DNA from 2 places in the Allobosea sp. P4_C6 genome. Region 2 is predicted to be linked to the other one. Evidence: predicted binding sites of a transcription regulator. Region 2 holds the regulator's gene; the other holds the start of a gene.

Region 1 (7,076 bases), on a different contig from region 2:
GCCATAGGTGTCGTAGAGCGTGAAGGCGACGTCGCCCTTGAGGCTCTGGCCGGCGGTCAGATCCTTCGAGGCGTCGTCGAGAAGGGTGAGCCCGCGCGCCAGCGTGGTGCGGAAGCGGGTCTCTTCCAGCTTCAGCGTCTCGGTGATCAGCGCCTCGGCGCGCAGCAATTCGGGATAGGCGCGGCCCATCTCGCGGGTCAGTGCCGGCACGAGCTTATAGAGCAGCGGCTCCTTGGCGCCGAGCAACTGCGCATGGCGCATGCCGCGGCGCATGATCCGGCGCAGCACATAGCCGCGGCCCTCGTTCGACGGCAGCACACCGTCGGCGATCAGGAAGGACGAGCAGCGCAGATGGTCGGCGATGACGCGATGGCTCGCCTTCATCGGTCCGTCCGCATCGACCGAGGTCAGGTCGGCGATGGCGCCGATCAGGGCGCGGAACAGGTCGATGTTGTAGTTGTCATGCGTGCCCTGGAGCACGGCGGCGATGCGCTCCAGCCCCATGCCGGTGTCGATCGAGGGGCGGGGCAGGTCGGTCCGGATGCCGCCCGCAGCTTCCTCGTACTGCATGAAGACGAGGTTCCAGATCTCTATGAAGCGGTCGCCGTCTTCCTCGGGCGAGCCGGGCGGGCCGCCCCAGATATGGTCGCCGTGATCGAAGAAGATCTCGGAGCAGGGGCCGCAAGGGCCGGTGTCGCCCATGCGCCAGAAATTGGCCGAGGTCGGGATGCGGATGATCTTGTCGTCGGTCAGCCCGGCGATCTTCTTCCAGAGGGCATGCGCCTCGTCGTCCTCGGAATAGACGGTGACGATGAGCTTGTCCTTGGGCAGGCCGAATTCGCGGGTGACCAGCGTCCAGGCGTGATGGATCGCCTGGTCCTTGAAATAATCGCCGAAGGAGAAGTTCCCCAGCATCTCGAAGAAGGTGTGGTGGCGCGCGGTGTAGCCGACATTATCGAGGTCGTTGTGCTTGCCGCCGGCGCGCACGCATTTCTGGGCGGTGGTGGCGCGCGAATAGGGGCGCCTTTCCTGGCCCGTGAAGACGTTCTTGAATTGCACCATGCCCGAATTGGCGAACATCAGCGTCGGGTCGTTGCGCGGCACGAGCGGGCTCGACGGCACGACTTCGTGGCCGTTGGACTTGAAGTAGTCGAGGAAGGTCGACCGGATATCGTTGACGCCGCTCATCGGTTCTTGCGCTTCTCAACACGGGCAAAGGGCCGGGTGCGCCCGGCGGGAACGACCGGTTCTAGTCAGGCGGCTCGCCCCTGTCCAGAAAGCTGGTTGCAGCGCACAGGCCGCAAGGCCTCATCTGCTAACGAAAACGGGCGACCCGAAGGCCGCCCGCGTTTCTCAGCACGTAATTCTCGGGCGAGGCAAAGCCGATACCCGGGAATCTCTTGCAGGAGATGCTCGGGTCGAGGCCGAGCAGGACGAAACTGGACTTCTCAGGCTTCGCCTTCGTCGAGATCGTCCGCGCCCGGGGTGGCTTCGTCGAGGATGCGGTCGGCGACCAGGCCGGAGTTCTGGCGGATCGTGGCCTCGATCTTGGCGGCCATGTCGGGATTGGCCTTGAGGAAGGTCTTGGCGTTCTCGCGTCCCTGGCCGAGGCGCTGGCTGTCGAAGGAGAACCAGGCGCCTGCCTTCTCGACCATGCCGGCCTTGACGCCGAGGTCGATCAACTCGCCGACCTTGGAAATGCCCTCGCCGAACATGATGTCGAACTCGACCTGCTTGAAGGGCGGCGCGACCTTGTTCTTGACGACCTTGACGCGAACCTGGTTGCCGGTCGCCTCGTCACGCTCCTTCAGCGTCGAGACGCGGCGGATGTCGAGGCGGACAGAGGCATAGAACTTCAGTGCGTTGCCGCCTGTGGTGGTCTCCGGGCTGCCGTACATCACGCCGATCTTCATGCGGATCTGGTTGATGAAGATGACCATGCAGTTCGAGCGCGAGATCGAGGCGGTGAGCTTGCGCAGCGCCTGGCTCATCAGGCGGGCCTGCAGACCGGGCTGGACATCGCCCATCTCGCCCTCGATCTCGGCGCGGGGCGTGAGCGCGGCGACGGAGTCGACCACGAGCACGTCGATCGCGCCGGAGCGGACGAGCGTGTCGGTGATCTCGAGCGCCTGCTCGCCGGTGTCGGGCTGCGAGATCAGGAGATCGTCGAGATTGACGCCGAGCTTGCGGGCATAGATCGGGTCGAGCGCATGCTCGGCATCGACGAAGGCGCAGACGCCGCCCTTCTTCTGGGCTTCGGCGATGGTGTGGAGCGCGAGCGTGGTCTTGCCCGAGGATTCCGGCCCGTAGATCTCGATCACGCGGCCCCTGGGAAGGCCGCCGACGCCGAGCGCGATGTCGAGGCCGAGCGAGCCGGTCGAGATGGTCTCGATCTCGATCGAGGGCGAGTTCTTGCCCAGGCGCATGATCGAGCCCTTGCCGAAGGCGCGTTCGATCTGGGAGAGCGCCGCATCGAGCGCCTTGGCCTTGTCCATCGAGGAGCCTTCCACGAGCTTGAGATTTGCCTGATTCACGGTTCGGGCTCCTTATGGCAGGGCTACGGGGACATCTCAATGCGTCTTGACAGGAGGATGGTCACGCTTTGTTCCAGGCAGCAAGTTCTTTTTTTGTTCCCTCTGTCAGTTTGTGTCAGGAGGAGCCGAGTAATGGTCGCGCCATGCTCGTGGAGCTGACGCCAATAGTTATTATCGTTCCATTATGCGTATGATGCATATCAAGCCATGGCATTTCCCATGCCGCGGCCTTTCGTTTCCTGTTATTGCGCCCGGCTTCCGCATTTGTTCGCGAAAGTTGCCAACGTGTCTCCCGCCCCTGCACCTGCCGCCCTGAACTCGCCGCGCCGCATCCTGCTCGCCAGCCTGATCGGCACGACGATCGAGTTCTTCGACTTCTACATCTATGCGACGGCGGCGGTGATCGTGTTCCCGAAGCTGTTCTTCCCGGGCGGCGATCCGACCACCGCCATGCTCCAGTCCTTCGCGACCTTCGCCATCGCCTTCTTCGCGCGGCCGATCGGCGCGGCGATCTTCGGCCATTTCGGCGATCGCATCGGCCGCAAGGCCACGCTCGTCGCCGCGTTGATGACGATGGGGCTTTCGACCGTCGCGATCGGCCTGCTGCCGACCTATGCCGCTGTCGGCGTGCTGGCGCCGCTGCTGCTGGCGTTGTGCCGGCTCGGGCAAGGCCTCGGGCTCGGCGGCGAATGGGGCGGGGCGGTGCTGCTCGCCACCGAGAACGCGCCTCCCGGAAAATCTGCCTGGTACGGCATGTTCCCGCAACTCGGCGCGCCCGTGGGCTTCATCTGCGCCACCGGCAGCTTCCTGGCGCTCGATGCGTTGCTCACCGACGAGCAGTTCTTCAGCTTCGGCTGGCGCATCCCGTTCATCGCCAGCGCGCTGCTGGTCTTCATGGGGCTCTATGTCCGCCTGCGCATCAGCGAGACGCCCGCCTTCCGCAAGGCGATGGAGAAGCATGAGCGCGTGCAGGTGCCCTTCGTCAGCATCTTCGCCGAGCACAAGCTCGCGCTGCTCTGCGGCACCTTCGCGGCGCTGGCGACCTTCGTGCTGTTCTACCTGATGACCGTGTTCTCGCTGAGCTGGGGCACGACCAAGCTCGGCTTCTCGCGCGATCAGTTCCTGCCGCTGCAGATGATCGGCGTCGTGTTTTTCGGCCTGACGATCCCGGTCTCGGCCGTGCTGGCCGACCGCTTCGGCCGCCGCCAGACCTTGCTGGCGACGACGCTCGGCATCGCGATCTTCGGCTTCCTGCTGGCGCCGCTCTTCGGCTCGGGCAGCACGCTCGGCGTGCTCGCCTTCTTCGTGGTCGGCCTGTCGCTGATGGGCTTTACCTACGGGCCGCTGGGCACGGCGCTGGCCGAGATGTTCCCGACGGCTGTGCGCTATACCGGCGCTTCGCTGACCTTCAATCTCGGCGGCATCGTCGGGGCGTCGCTCGCGCCCTATGTCGCGACCTGGCTCGCGACGGAGAAGGGGCTCGCCTATGTCGGCTACTATCTCAGCCTCTCGGCCGCGTTGACGATCCTGGCGCTGCTCGGGGTCGGGGCGCTGGCCGGGCGTGACGCCAAAGATGCCAGTACAGTGCCGGCGGCGCACTGAGCCAGGTCAGCCGTCATGCTCGGGCTTGCAGGAGGAGGCTCCTGCAGCTGTTCCGGCATGAGATTCTCGGGTCTGCGCTTCGCTTCGCCCGAGAATGACGCCCGCACTCAACTCCGGGCTTGAAACCCGTCAGCCCATCGCGGCTTTCACCGTCTCGACGAGCTGCTTCATGGTGAAGGGCTTGGGCAGGAAGTGGAAGCTCTCGCCCTCCGGCAGGTTCTTGCGGAAGGCCTCCTCGGCATAGCCGGAGACGAAGACGACCTTGGTGTTCGGGTTGCGCTGGCGCAGCTCGCCCAGCAGCGTCGGGCCGTCCATCTCCGGCATCACGACGTCCGAGACGACGAGGTCGATCCGGCCATCGTTCTTCAGGAAGATGTCGAGTGCCTCGACACCGGAGGCGGCTTCGTGGACGGTGTAGCCGCGTGAGACCAGCATGCGGGCGTTGAGCGCGCGCACCGCGTCCTCGTCCTCGACCAGCAGGATGACGCCGGCGCCGGTGTGATCGGCGGCGAGCTTCTTCGGCGCTTCCTTGGCGGCGGCCTCGGCGGCGATCTCTTCCTGGCTCGGGACGTGGCGCGGGAGGAATATCTGGAAGGCCGTGCCCTTGCCGACGGTGGAATCGACGAAGACGTAGCCGCCGGTCTGCTTGACGATGCCGTAGACCATCGAGAGGCCGAGGCCCGTACCCTTGCCGACTTCCTTGGTGGTGAAGAACGGCTCGAAGATCTTGTCGAGATGCTCCTGCGGGATGCCGGTGCCGCTATCCTCGACCTCGAGCAGCACATAATCGTCGGTGGGCAGGGCGGCATGCCCGAAGCTCACGCAGTCCTCGCGGGCGACGTTGCGGGTGCGCACCGTCAGCTTGCCGCCATTGGGCATGGCATCGCGGGCGTTGACGGCGAGATTGACGATGACCTGCTCGAGCTGGCCGAGATCGGCCTTTACCGGCCAGAGGTCGCGGCCCTGGCGGACGTCGAGCGTCACCTTGTCGGCGACGACGCGCTTCAGCATCAGCGAGAGGTCGGACAGCACCTCGCCGAGCTCCAGCACCTGCGGGCGCAGGGTCTGGCGGCGCGAGAAGGCGAGCAGCTGCCTGACCAGCGCTGCGGCGCGGTAGGCGTTCTGCTTGATCTGCATGATGTCCGGGAAGGACGGATCGGTCGGCCGGTGGCTGGCGAGCAGGAACTCGGAGGCGTTGATGATGACCTGCAGCACGTTGTTGAAGTCGTGCGCGATGCCGCCGGCGAGCTGGCCGACGGCCTGCATCTTGCCCGCCTGGTCCATGTTGTCGCGCAGCTTGCGCTCGGCCGTGGTCTCGAGCGCGTAGACGATGGCGCGCTCGCCGTCGCCGTCCTCCGAGGCCGCGACGGGGGTGAGGTAGAGCTTGGCCGAGCGGCCATCCTCCCCGGCGAGCGTCAGGTCGAGTGGGTTCACGCCGGCGCTGCCGTCCACGACCTCCGCGAGGGCGCGTTCGAGGCCGGACTCGGGCGCGACCAGATCGTGGATCGTCTGTGGCTGCGCGCCGGCCGGCGTCAGACGGGCGAAGGCGGCGTTGGAGCGCAGGATCGCGCCGGTCTTGTCGACGGTCGCGATCGCCATCGGCGTCGAGTGGAAGAAGCGGGCGAAACGGACTTCGGCATCGCTGCCAACGTCGATGCCGGCCTCCCCGGAGGCCCGGTTGAGGACGAGGGTGCGGGAGGGGCCGGCGCGGCCATCCTGCCCGAAGGCGACCTGATGGTGCAGGCGCACGGGCAGGGGGGCGCCGTTGCGGCGCTTCAGGTCGACGTCGAGAACCTCGACGCGGACATCGCCCGGCTGACCACGGATCGCCTGGATCAGCGCGGCGGCGGCGGGCGTGCAGATGTCGTCGAGATGCAGGCCGCCCGAGCCGAAGCGGGCGAGATCGAAATCGAGCCAGCTCGACAGCGTGGCGTTGAGGTAGGAGACCTCGCTATCGGCATCGATCGAGATGAATCCCGCCGGTGCGTGGTCGAGATAGTCGATCGCGTGCTGGAGTTCCTGGAAGGCGTTCTCCTGCCGCTCGCGCTCAGGCGTGATGTCGGTGACCGACCAGAGCGTCGCATTGCCCGCCTCGCGACGGACCGGCGAGACGCGCACGCGGTACCAGCCGACCTCGCCGCGCCCGTTCAGGGCCGGCTCGAGGCGGACCTCCTCGATCAGGCGGCGGTTCTCGCGGGCTGCGGCCGCAAGCCGGTAGATCGCCTCCGAGACATCGGCGCGGCCGGTGAGCAGCCGCCCGACCGGCTTGATGTCGTTCGCGCCGGTGGCGCCCGCCAGCGCGAGGTAGGTCTCGTTGGCGTAGACGATGTCGTTCTCGCCTTCGGTCACGACGATGCCTTCATCGGCGGCGTCGACGATCGTCTTGGTCAGGTCGTTGCGGGCGGCGCGGCCGGAGAACTGGACCAGGCCGATGGCGAAGGCGAAGAGGCCGAAGACGCCGACAACGGACAGAATGGCCAGCAGGCCGAGGATGAGCGGCTGCGCCCATTCGTTGGCGATGAAGCCGAGCGCGATGGCGGCGCCGACCAGCAGGCCCGCGACCAGCAGGATGACGCCGATATGGCCCGGCTTGTCGGAGCGATCGATCGTTGTGGTCGCCGTGGTGCCGCTCATGCGGTGAAGTCCGTTCCCTTGCGGCCGCGCCGAAAATTCGCGGCCAACCTTCCTTCGCATCCGTGCCGAGTTAGGCGCGCCGACCCTTCAGGCGCAAGACGTAACCGATGACTTCCGCCACCGCCTGATAGTGTTCGACAGGAATTTCTTCGTCGATGCGGACGGTAGCATAGAGCGCACGCGCCAGCGGTGGGTTCTCGATGATCGGCACGCGATGCTCGCCGGCGACCTCGCGGATCTTCAGCGCCATGGTATCGACGCCCTTGGCCAGGCAGAGCGGGGCGGCCATGCCGGGCTCGTATTGCA
Region 2 (7,076 bases):
GGAGCCGATGGTCAAGGTGCTGGCCTCGTTCGGCTCGACCCGCGTCTGGGCCGTGCATGGCTCGGATGGGCTCGACGAGATCACCACCACCGGCCCGACCCGCGTCGTCTCGCTCGAGAACGGCAAGATCGAGAGCTTCCTGATCAATCCCGCGGATGTCGGTCTCGCGCCGGCCAAGCCGGAAGAGCTGCGCGGCGGCACGCCGGAGCAGAACGCCGCAGCGCTGAACGCCGTGCTCGCTGGCGAAAAGACCGGTTTCCGCGATATCGCCGCCTTCAACGCTGCTGCCGCGCTGCTCGTCGCAGGCAAGGCCACGGATCTGAAGGACGGCTTCGCCCAGGCGACGGCCGCGCTCGATTCCGGCAAGGCCAGGGCGACGCTCGCCGCCCTCGTCAAAATCTCGAACGCGTGAGGGCGGCATGACCGACATCCTCGCCAGGATCGAAGCCTATAAGCGCCAGGAGATCGCGGCGGCGAAGGCCGCCATGCCCCTCGCCGAGATCGAGCGGCACGCCCGCGCTGCCGGCAAGCCGCGCGGCTTCGCCGAGGCGCTGGCAGTGAAGGTCGCGGGCGGCACCCCTGCACTCATCGCCGAGATCAAGAAGGCCAGCCCGTCCAAGGGGCTGATCCGCGCCGATTTCGACCCGCCTTCGCTCGCCCGCGCTTATGCGGCCGGCGGCGCGGCCTGCCTCTCCGTGCTGACCGACGCACCCTCCTTCCAGGGCCGGCCGGAATTCCTGACGCAGGCGCGCGAGGCCTCTGGCCTGCCGGCACTGCGCAAGGATTTCCTCTACGACACCTATCAGGTCTATGAGGCGCGGGCCTGGGGTGCCGACTGCATCCTGATCATCATGGCCGGCGTCGACGACGAAACCGCCCGGGCATTGAACGAGACCGCGCGCGAGCTCGACATGGACGTGCTCGTCGAAGTCCATGACGACGCCGAACTCGATCGTGCACTGAAGCTCGAAAGCCGGCTTCTCGGCATTAACAATCGCGACCTGCGCAGCTTCAACGTCGATCTCGCCGTGACCGAGCGGCTGGCGCCACGCGTGCCCGCCGACCGTATCGTCATCAGCGAGAGCGGCATCTTCACCCATGCCGACGTCGCCCGGCTCAACACGATCGGCGTCAGCAGCTTCCTCGTCGGCGAAAGCCTGATGCGGCAGGCCGATATCACGGCGGCAACGCGGGCGCTGCTGACCGGGCAGGCGCAAGAGAGCGCGGCGTGAGCCGGCTCAGCCACCTCGACGCCCAGGGCCAGGCGCATATGGTCGATGTCGGCGGCAAGGCCGAGACGACCCGCACGGCAATAGCCGAGGGCAGCGTCGTGATGGCACCGGAGACGGTCGCGATCGTGCGCGATGGCAACGCTAGGAAGGGCGACGTGCTCGGCACGGCGCGGCTTGCCGGCATCATGGCGGCCAAGCGCACGCATGAGCTGATCCCGCTCTGCCATCCGCTGCTGCTGAGCAAGATCGCGGTCGATCTCGATCTCGACGAGGCGCTTCCGGGTGTGCGCGTGCGCGCCGAGGTCAAGATGACCGGCCAGACCGGCGTCGAGATGGAGGCGCTGACCGCCGTCTCGGTCGCCTGCCTCACCGTTTACGACATGGTCAAGGCGGTCGACCGGGCGATGCGGATCGAGAATATCCGGCTCGTGCACAAATCCGGCGGACAGTCCGGCGACTACGACGCGAAGGCTGGTTAGAGGAGTGAGCATGATGTCGCCCGAAAACCGGTTCTCACTTTTCGGCATCATGCTCTGATGGCGCTCACCCCGGTCCCCGTCGCGCGCAAGGCGTTGCTCGACAGCATTCCGGGGCCGACCGGAACCGAGACCCTGCCGCTCTCCCAATGCGGCTGGCGCGTGCTCGGCGCCGACGTGAAGGCGCTGCGCACCCAGCCGCCCTTCGCCAACTCGGCGATGGACGGCTACGCGGTTCGCGGTGACGACATGGCGGAAGGCGTCAGCCTTGCCGTGATCGGCGAATCCGCCGCCGGCCGGGCTTTCGAGGGCCGCGTCGGGCCGGGCCAGGCAGTGCGGATCTTCACCGGCGCACCGATGCCGGCCGGCGCCGACACCATCCTGATCCAGGAAGATGCCGACGGCGTCGACAGCCCGACGATCCGGGTGCGCGTGCCGCCGGCGAAGGGCAAGTTCCTGCGCGCCGCCGGGCTCGATTTTCATGAAGGCGATGTGTTGTTGGCGGCCGGACGGGTGCTCGACAGCGCCGCGCTCGGGCTCGCGGCGGCGATGGGGCATCCGGCTCTGCCGGTGCGGCGCAAGCCCCGCGTCGCGATCCTCGCCACCGGCGACGAATTGGTCGCTCCCGGCGAGCCCGTCGGGCGCGATCAGATCGTCGCCTCGAACTCGTTTTCACTGGCCGCGCTGGTCGAGAAGGCCGGCGGCGCTCCCCTCGATCTCGGTATCGCCCGCGACGATCATGCCGATCTCGCCGCCAAGATCGGACAGGCCCAGGCCGCCGATGCCGATGTGCTGATCACGCTTGGCGGCGCCTCCGTCGGCGCCCATGACCTCGTGCAGGAGGCTCTGACGCGGGCGGGCATGGAGCTCGGCTTCTGGAAGATCGCGATGCGGCCCGGCAAACCGATGATGACCGGCCGGCTCGGCCGCATGGTCGTGGTCGGCCTGCCCGGCAATCCGGTCTCCTCGATCGTCTGCGGCCACCTCTTCGTGCTGCCGCTGATAGAGGCTTTGCTCGGCATGGCCGATGCAGATCTGGACCGGAGCATCCCCGCCATCCTGGGTCGCGACATGCCGGCGAATGACGAGCGCGAGGATTATCTGCGTTCCGAGCTGGCGTTGAGCCCCGAGGGATGGGTGGCGACACCTTTCGGCCGGCAGGATTCCTCGATGCTCGGCACGCTGGCGCGAGCCCAGGCGCTGACGATCCGCCCCGCCTTCGCCGACGCGGCCAAGACGGGCGATCCCTGCCGGATCCTGCCGCTGCGGTAGGCCGCTTGCGGAACACAAGCAGAACGCGTATGGTGTTCGTGCTTTGTTTCGAATCTGCGCTTTGAAGGGCTGGCGGCAACCATGCTGACACGCAAGCAACACGAACTCCTGCGCTTCATCCAGGAACGCTTGCGCGAGAGCGGGGTGCCGCCCTCCTTCGACGAGATGAAGGACGCGCTCGATCTGCGCTCGAAATCCGGCATCCACCGGCTGATCATGGCGCTGGAGGAGCGCGGCTTCATCCGCCGCCTGCCCAACCGGGCGCGCGCGCTCGAAGTCATCAAGAAGCCCGACGGTCTCGGCGCCCCGCAGCCGCGCCCCCGGTTCAGTCCGGCCATCGTCCAGGGCGGTCTCGGATCGCAGCCCAGCCTCGGCAAGCCACGCCCGGGTTCCGGAGCCGATGAAGACAGCCGTTCCTCCATCGCGATCCCGGTGATGGGACGCATCGCCGCCGGCACGCCGATCTCGGCGATCCAGAGCCGCAGCCACACCGTCTCGCTGCCGCCCGACATGCTCGGCTCCGGCGAACATTACGCGCTCGAAGTGCGCGGCGATTCGATGGTCGAAGCCGGCATTCTCGACGGCGACACGGTCGTCATCCGCAGGCAGGACACGGCCAATACCGGCGATATCGTGGTGGCGCTGATCGACGACGAAGAGGCTACCCTCAAGCGGCTGCGCAAGCGCGGCTCCTCGATCGCGCTCGAAGCGGCGAACCCGGCCTACGAAACCCGCGTGCTCGGACCGGACCGGGTCAAGATCCAGGGCCGTCTCGTCAATCTGATGCGGCGCTACTGAAGCCGTTCGATGTCGGCGTCGCTGTCGACGGACACCGATGCCGGGTTGGTGGGTGGCTGATTGTTGGCCCGCGGCGCGGGTGGCGTCGCCTGCGTCTGCTCGCGGCGGCGGCTCCAGGGACGGTCTGCGGCGCCCTGCTCCGAGACATGGCTGCTCCAGCCTGTCGCTGTTCGATAGAGCGAGGTCGCGGCTCAGCGCGCCACGGCTGATCAACCTCGCCTTGCAGGCGCCGCTCCAGGAAATCGCGGTGACGACGAGGTCGGCGCGGAGGCAGTCCTCGATGATTGCGAGCCGATCGCGCGTGTAAGACACGGTGCGCTGATCGGCCGTGCGGCCGATGCAGCCCAGGCTGTCGCAAACGATGCCGGCCCGCAGCGTCGGATCGTCCGGCGAGCGGCTGTCACCATCGGACGAGAGCCATTGTTGCAGGACAAAGCGGCTGGGCTTTCCGGCGATGGCGAGCCGGCCATCGGCTCCGCGCAGCGCTAGACCCGAGCCGTCGCGTTCGATCAGGATCTCCGGCCGCTCGGGCTTGCCGGCGACGGCGACGCCGAACATGAGCGGGATGGCCGCCAGCCAGCGCCAGGCCGTTGTCCAGAGCGTCAGCCAGAGCAATGTCAGCACGAAGCAGACGAGCACGGCGGGACCGAAGGCCGCGATCATCACCGTTGAATGGTCGATGGCCGCGACCCAGTGCGCCACCTTCAGCACGACATCCGAGGCGAGCCCCATCAGCGCCCAGGCCGGCCAATCCAGCCCGAAGGGATAGGCCAAAACGCCGAAGACCGCCGCCGGCATGACGAAGAGCGAGACGAAGGGCAGCGCCATGGCATTGCCGAGCAGCCCGAAAGGATTGAAGGTCTGGAAGTGATAGGCGCCGAAGGGTGCGGTCGCCGCCGTGGCGAGCAAGGTGGTGACGACGATGCCGAGCGCTGCGGTCCAGAGCGGGCCGACAGGCCAAGGCAGAACTGGCGGAGGCCGGGCGCGGTCCCGCCGCTCCCAACGTTCGGCGAAGGCGATCAGTGCCGCGACCGCGCCGAAGGACATCTGGAAGCTCGGCCCGAGCAGGGCCTCGGGCTCGCGCAGCAGCACGATCATCGCAGCGAGCGCGAGGTTGCGCATGCTCAACGCCGCGCGGTCGACCAGGATGGCGCCCAGCATCACCAGCGTCATGATCAGCGAGCGTTCGGTCGCGACGTCGCTGCCCGAGAAGATGCAGTAGGCGGTTGCACCGAGCATGGCGGCCACGGCGGCGAGCTTCTTGACCGGCCAACGCAATGCGATCGTCTGCGAGAGCGCCAGCAAGGCTCGCACCAGCCAGAAGATCGTGCCGGCGGCGAGCACCATGTGGAGCCCCGAGATCGAGACGATATGGTAGATGCCGGCGGCGCGCAGGTCGTTGTTGGTCGCCTCGGTGATCAGCCCGCGCTTGCCCGTGACGAGCGCGGCCGCCACCGCGCCGCCCTGCCCGCCGCCGGCCTCGGCGATGCGCCGGGTCAGGGCGTTGCGGGCCTTGTCGATCGCCACATCGATCGCCAGACGCGTCGGCATCGGATAGGGCGGCGGCGCCAAAGCGAGCTTGCCGGATATGCTGCCGACAGCTCCGATTCCCTTGAAGAAGGCGTCGCGGCCGAAATCATAGCCGCCCGCCCGCGCCGGCCCCGGCGGAGGCAGCAGCCGGGCGGTCGCGACGATATGGTCCCCGGGCGCGACGGAGCCGGCGCGGATGTTGACGCGCACCCGCTTCGGGCGCTCGCCCTCCGGCACCCCCGCGAGATCGGTCACCAGCACGACGATGCGGGCGCCGTTGTCCCTTGCCTCCACGGTTTCGACATAGCCTGTCAGCTTGCCGATCCGCGGCCGCTCCAGCATCGGTGCTGATATGTCGGCAGTACGCCAGACCCCCGCCCCAAAGCCGGCAAAAGCGGCGGCCGCAGCCAGGCAAGCCATCGATGGGAGGCAATGGAAGCGCAGGGCAAAGGCAAGTCCGATGCTCAGGACGAGGCCAAGCAACGGCGCCCACAAAGCCGGCTCACGATCTGCCGCGAAATAAAACACGATGCCGGCGCCCATCGCCACGGGCAGCCACAGGAACGGGCGGCGGCGCTCGGCCTCCAGCGCGAGGGCACGGCCGAACTGCGCCCGCCAGCCCTGCAACCAGGCATCGAAGCGCACCGGCGCCAGCCAGGATGGCCGCAAACGCAGAGGCACGGCGCCAACGCGGGCGCCGCGCCGTTCCCCCTGCCCTGACGGCCCCGGCTGCATCGCCTGCCCCATCCCCATCGGCATTGCGATTTGACCGCTTAACCTTTCCGGCCAAGCCATGTTACAGGGCGCGCGCCGGTTGTCATGTCATGACCTGCGCCATTTCCCACGTTTACCCCGGACGGTTTTCCCCGCCCGGCCGGAGTCGCCTCCCATGAGCAACGCCGTCGTCACGCGCTTTGCGCCCTCGCCCACCGGTTTCCTGCATATCGGCGGGGGCCGCACGGCGCTGTTCAACTGGCTCTACGCCCGCCGGCACGGCGGCAAGATGCTGCTGCGCATCGAGGACACGGACCGGGAACGTTCGACCGACGCCGCCATCACGGCGATCCTCGACGGGCTGGAGTGGCTCGGCCTCGATTGGGACGGCCAGACCGTCTACCAGTTCCAGCGCGCGGCGCGCCATCGCGAGGTCGCCGAGCAGATGCTCGCCGCCGGCAAGGCCTATCATTGCTACGCCACCCCGGCCGAGCTCGACGAGATGCGCGAGAAGGCCCGCGCCGAGGGCAAGCCGCTGCGCTATGACGGGCGCTGGCGCGACCGCGACCCGGCGACGGCGCCGGCCGGCGTCAAGCCGGTGATCCGCCTGAAGGCGCCGCAGACCGGCGAGACGGTGGTCAATGACGAGGTGCAGGGCCGCGTCGTCTGGCAGAACGAGAATCTCGACGATCTCGTGCTGCTGCGCTCGGACGGCAACCCGACCTATATGCTCGCCGTCGTCGTCGACGACCACGACATGGGCGTGACCCACGTCATCCGCGGCGACGACCATCTGACCAACGCCGCCCGCCAGACCCAGATCTACGATGCGCTTGGCTGGGACGTGCCGAGCATGTCGCATATCCCGCTGATCCATGGGCCGGACGGCGCCAAGCTCTCGAAGCGCCACGGTGCGCTCGGCATCGATGCCTATCGCTCTATGGGCTATCTGCCGGCAGCATTGCGCAACTATCTCGTGCGGCTGGGCTGGAGCCATGGCGACCAGGAGGTCTTCTCGACGCAGGAGATGATCGATGCCTTCAATCTCTCCTCG

The links. The regulator LexA, encoded in region 2, represses DNA repair genes until DNA is damaged. The targets are predictions, from matches to a motif close to TGTTCNNNNTGTGTTCNG.
Region 1: recA (recombinase RecA) is a predicted target of LexA. The motif match lies at 2,618-2,635, and genes of this name have one in related genera.

What each region holds. Positions count from the first base shown of each region.
Region 1 is NZ_JBFUIF010000002.1:63,253-70,328, reverse strand. Features, by position in the region: gene alaS (alanine--tRNA ligase) at 1-1,188, opposite strand, end outside; gene recA (recombinase RecA) at 1,449-2,534, opposite strand; gene AC1DVA_RS02020 (MFS transporter) at 2,820-4,136, shown strand; gene cckA (cell cycle histidine kinase CckA) at 4,266-6,770, opposite strand; gene flhB (flagellar biosynthesis protein FlhB) at 6,841-7,076, opposite strand, start outside.
Region 2 is NZ_JBFUIF010000003.1:163,140-170,215, forward strand. Features, by position in the region: gene trpD (anthranilate phosphoribosyltransferase) at 1-412, shown strand, start outside; gene trpC (indole-3-glycerol phosphate synthase TrpC) at 420-1,232, shown strand; gene moaC (cyclic pyranopterin monophosphate synthase MoaC) at 1,229-1,711, shown strand; gene AC1DVA_RS03660 (molybdopterin molybdotransferase MoeA) at 1,769-2,980, shown strand; gene lexA (transcriptional repressor LexA) at 3,062-3,778, shown strand; partial or broken gene AC1DVA_RS03670 (ComEC/Rec2 family competence protein) at 4,427-5,851, opposite strand; gene AC1DVA_RS03675 (hypothetical protein) at 5,741-6,028, shown strand; gene gltX (glutamate--tRNA ligase) at 6,198-7,076, shown strand, end outside.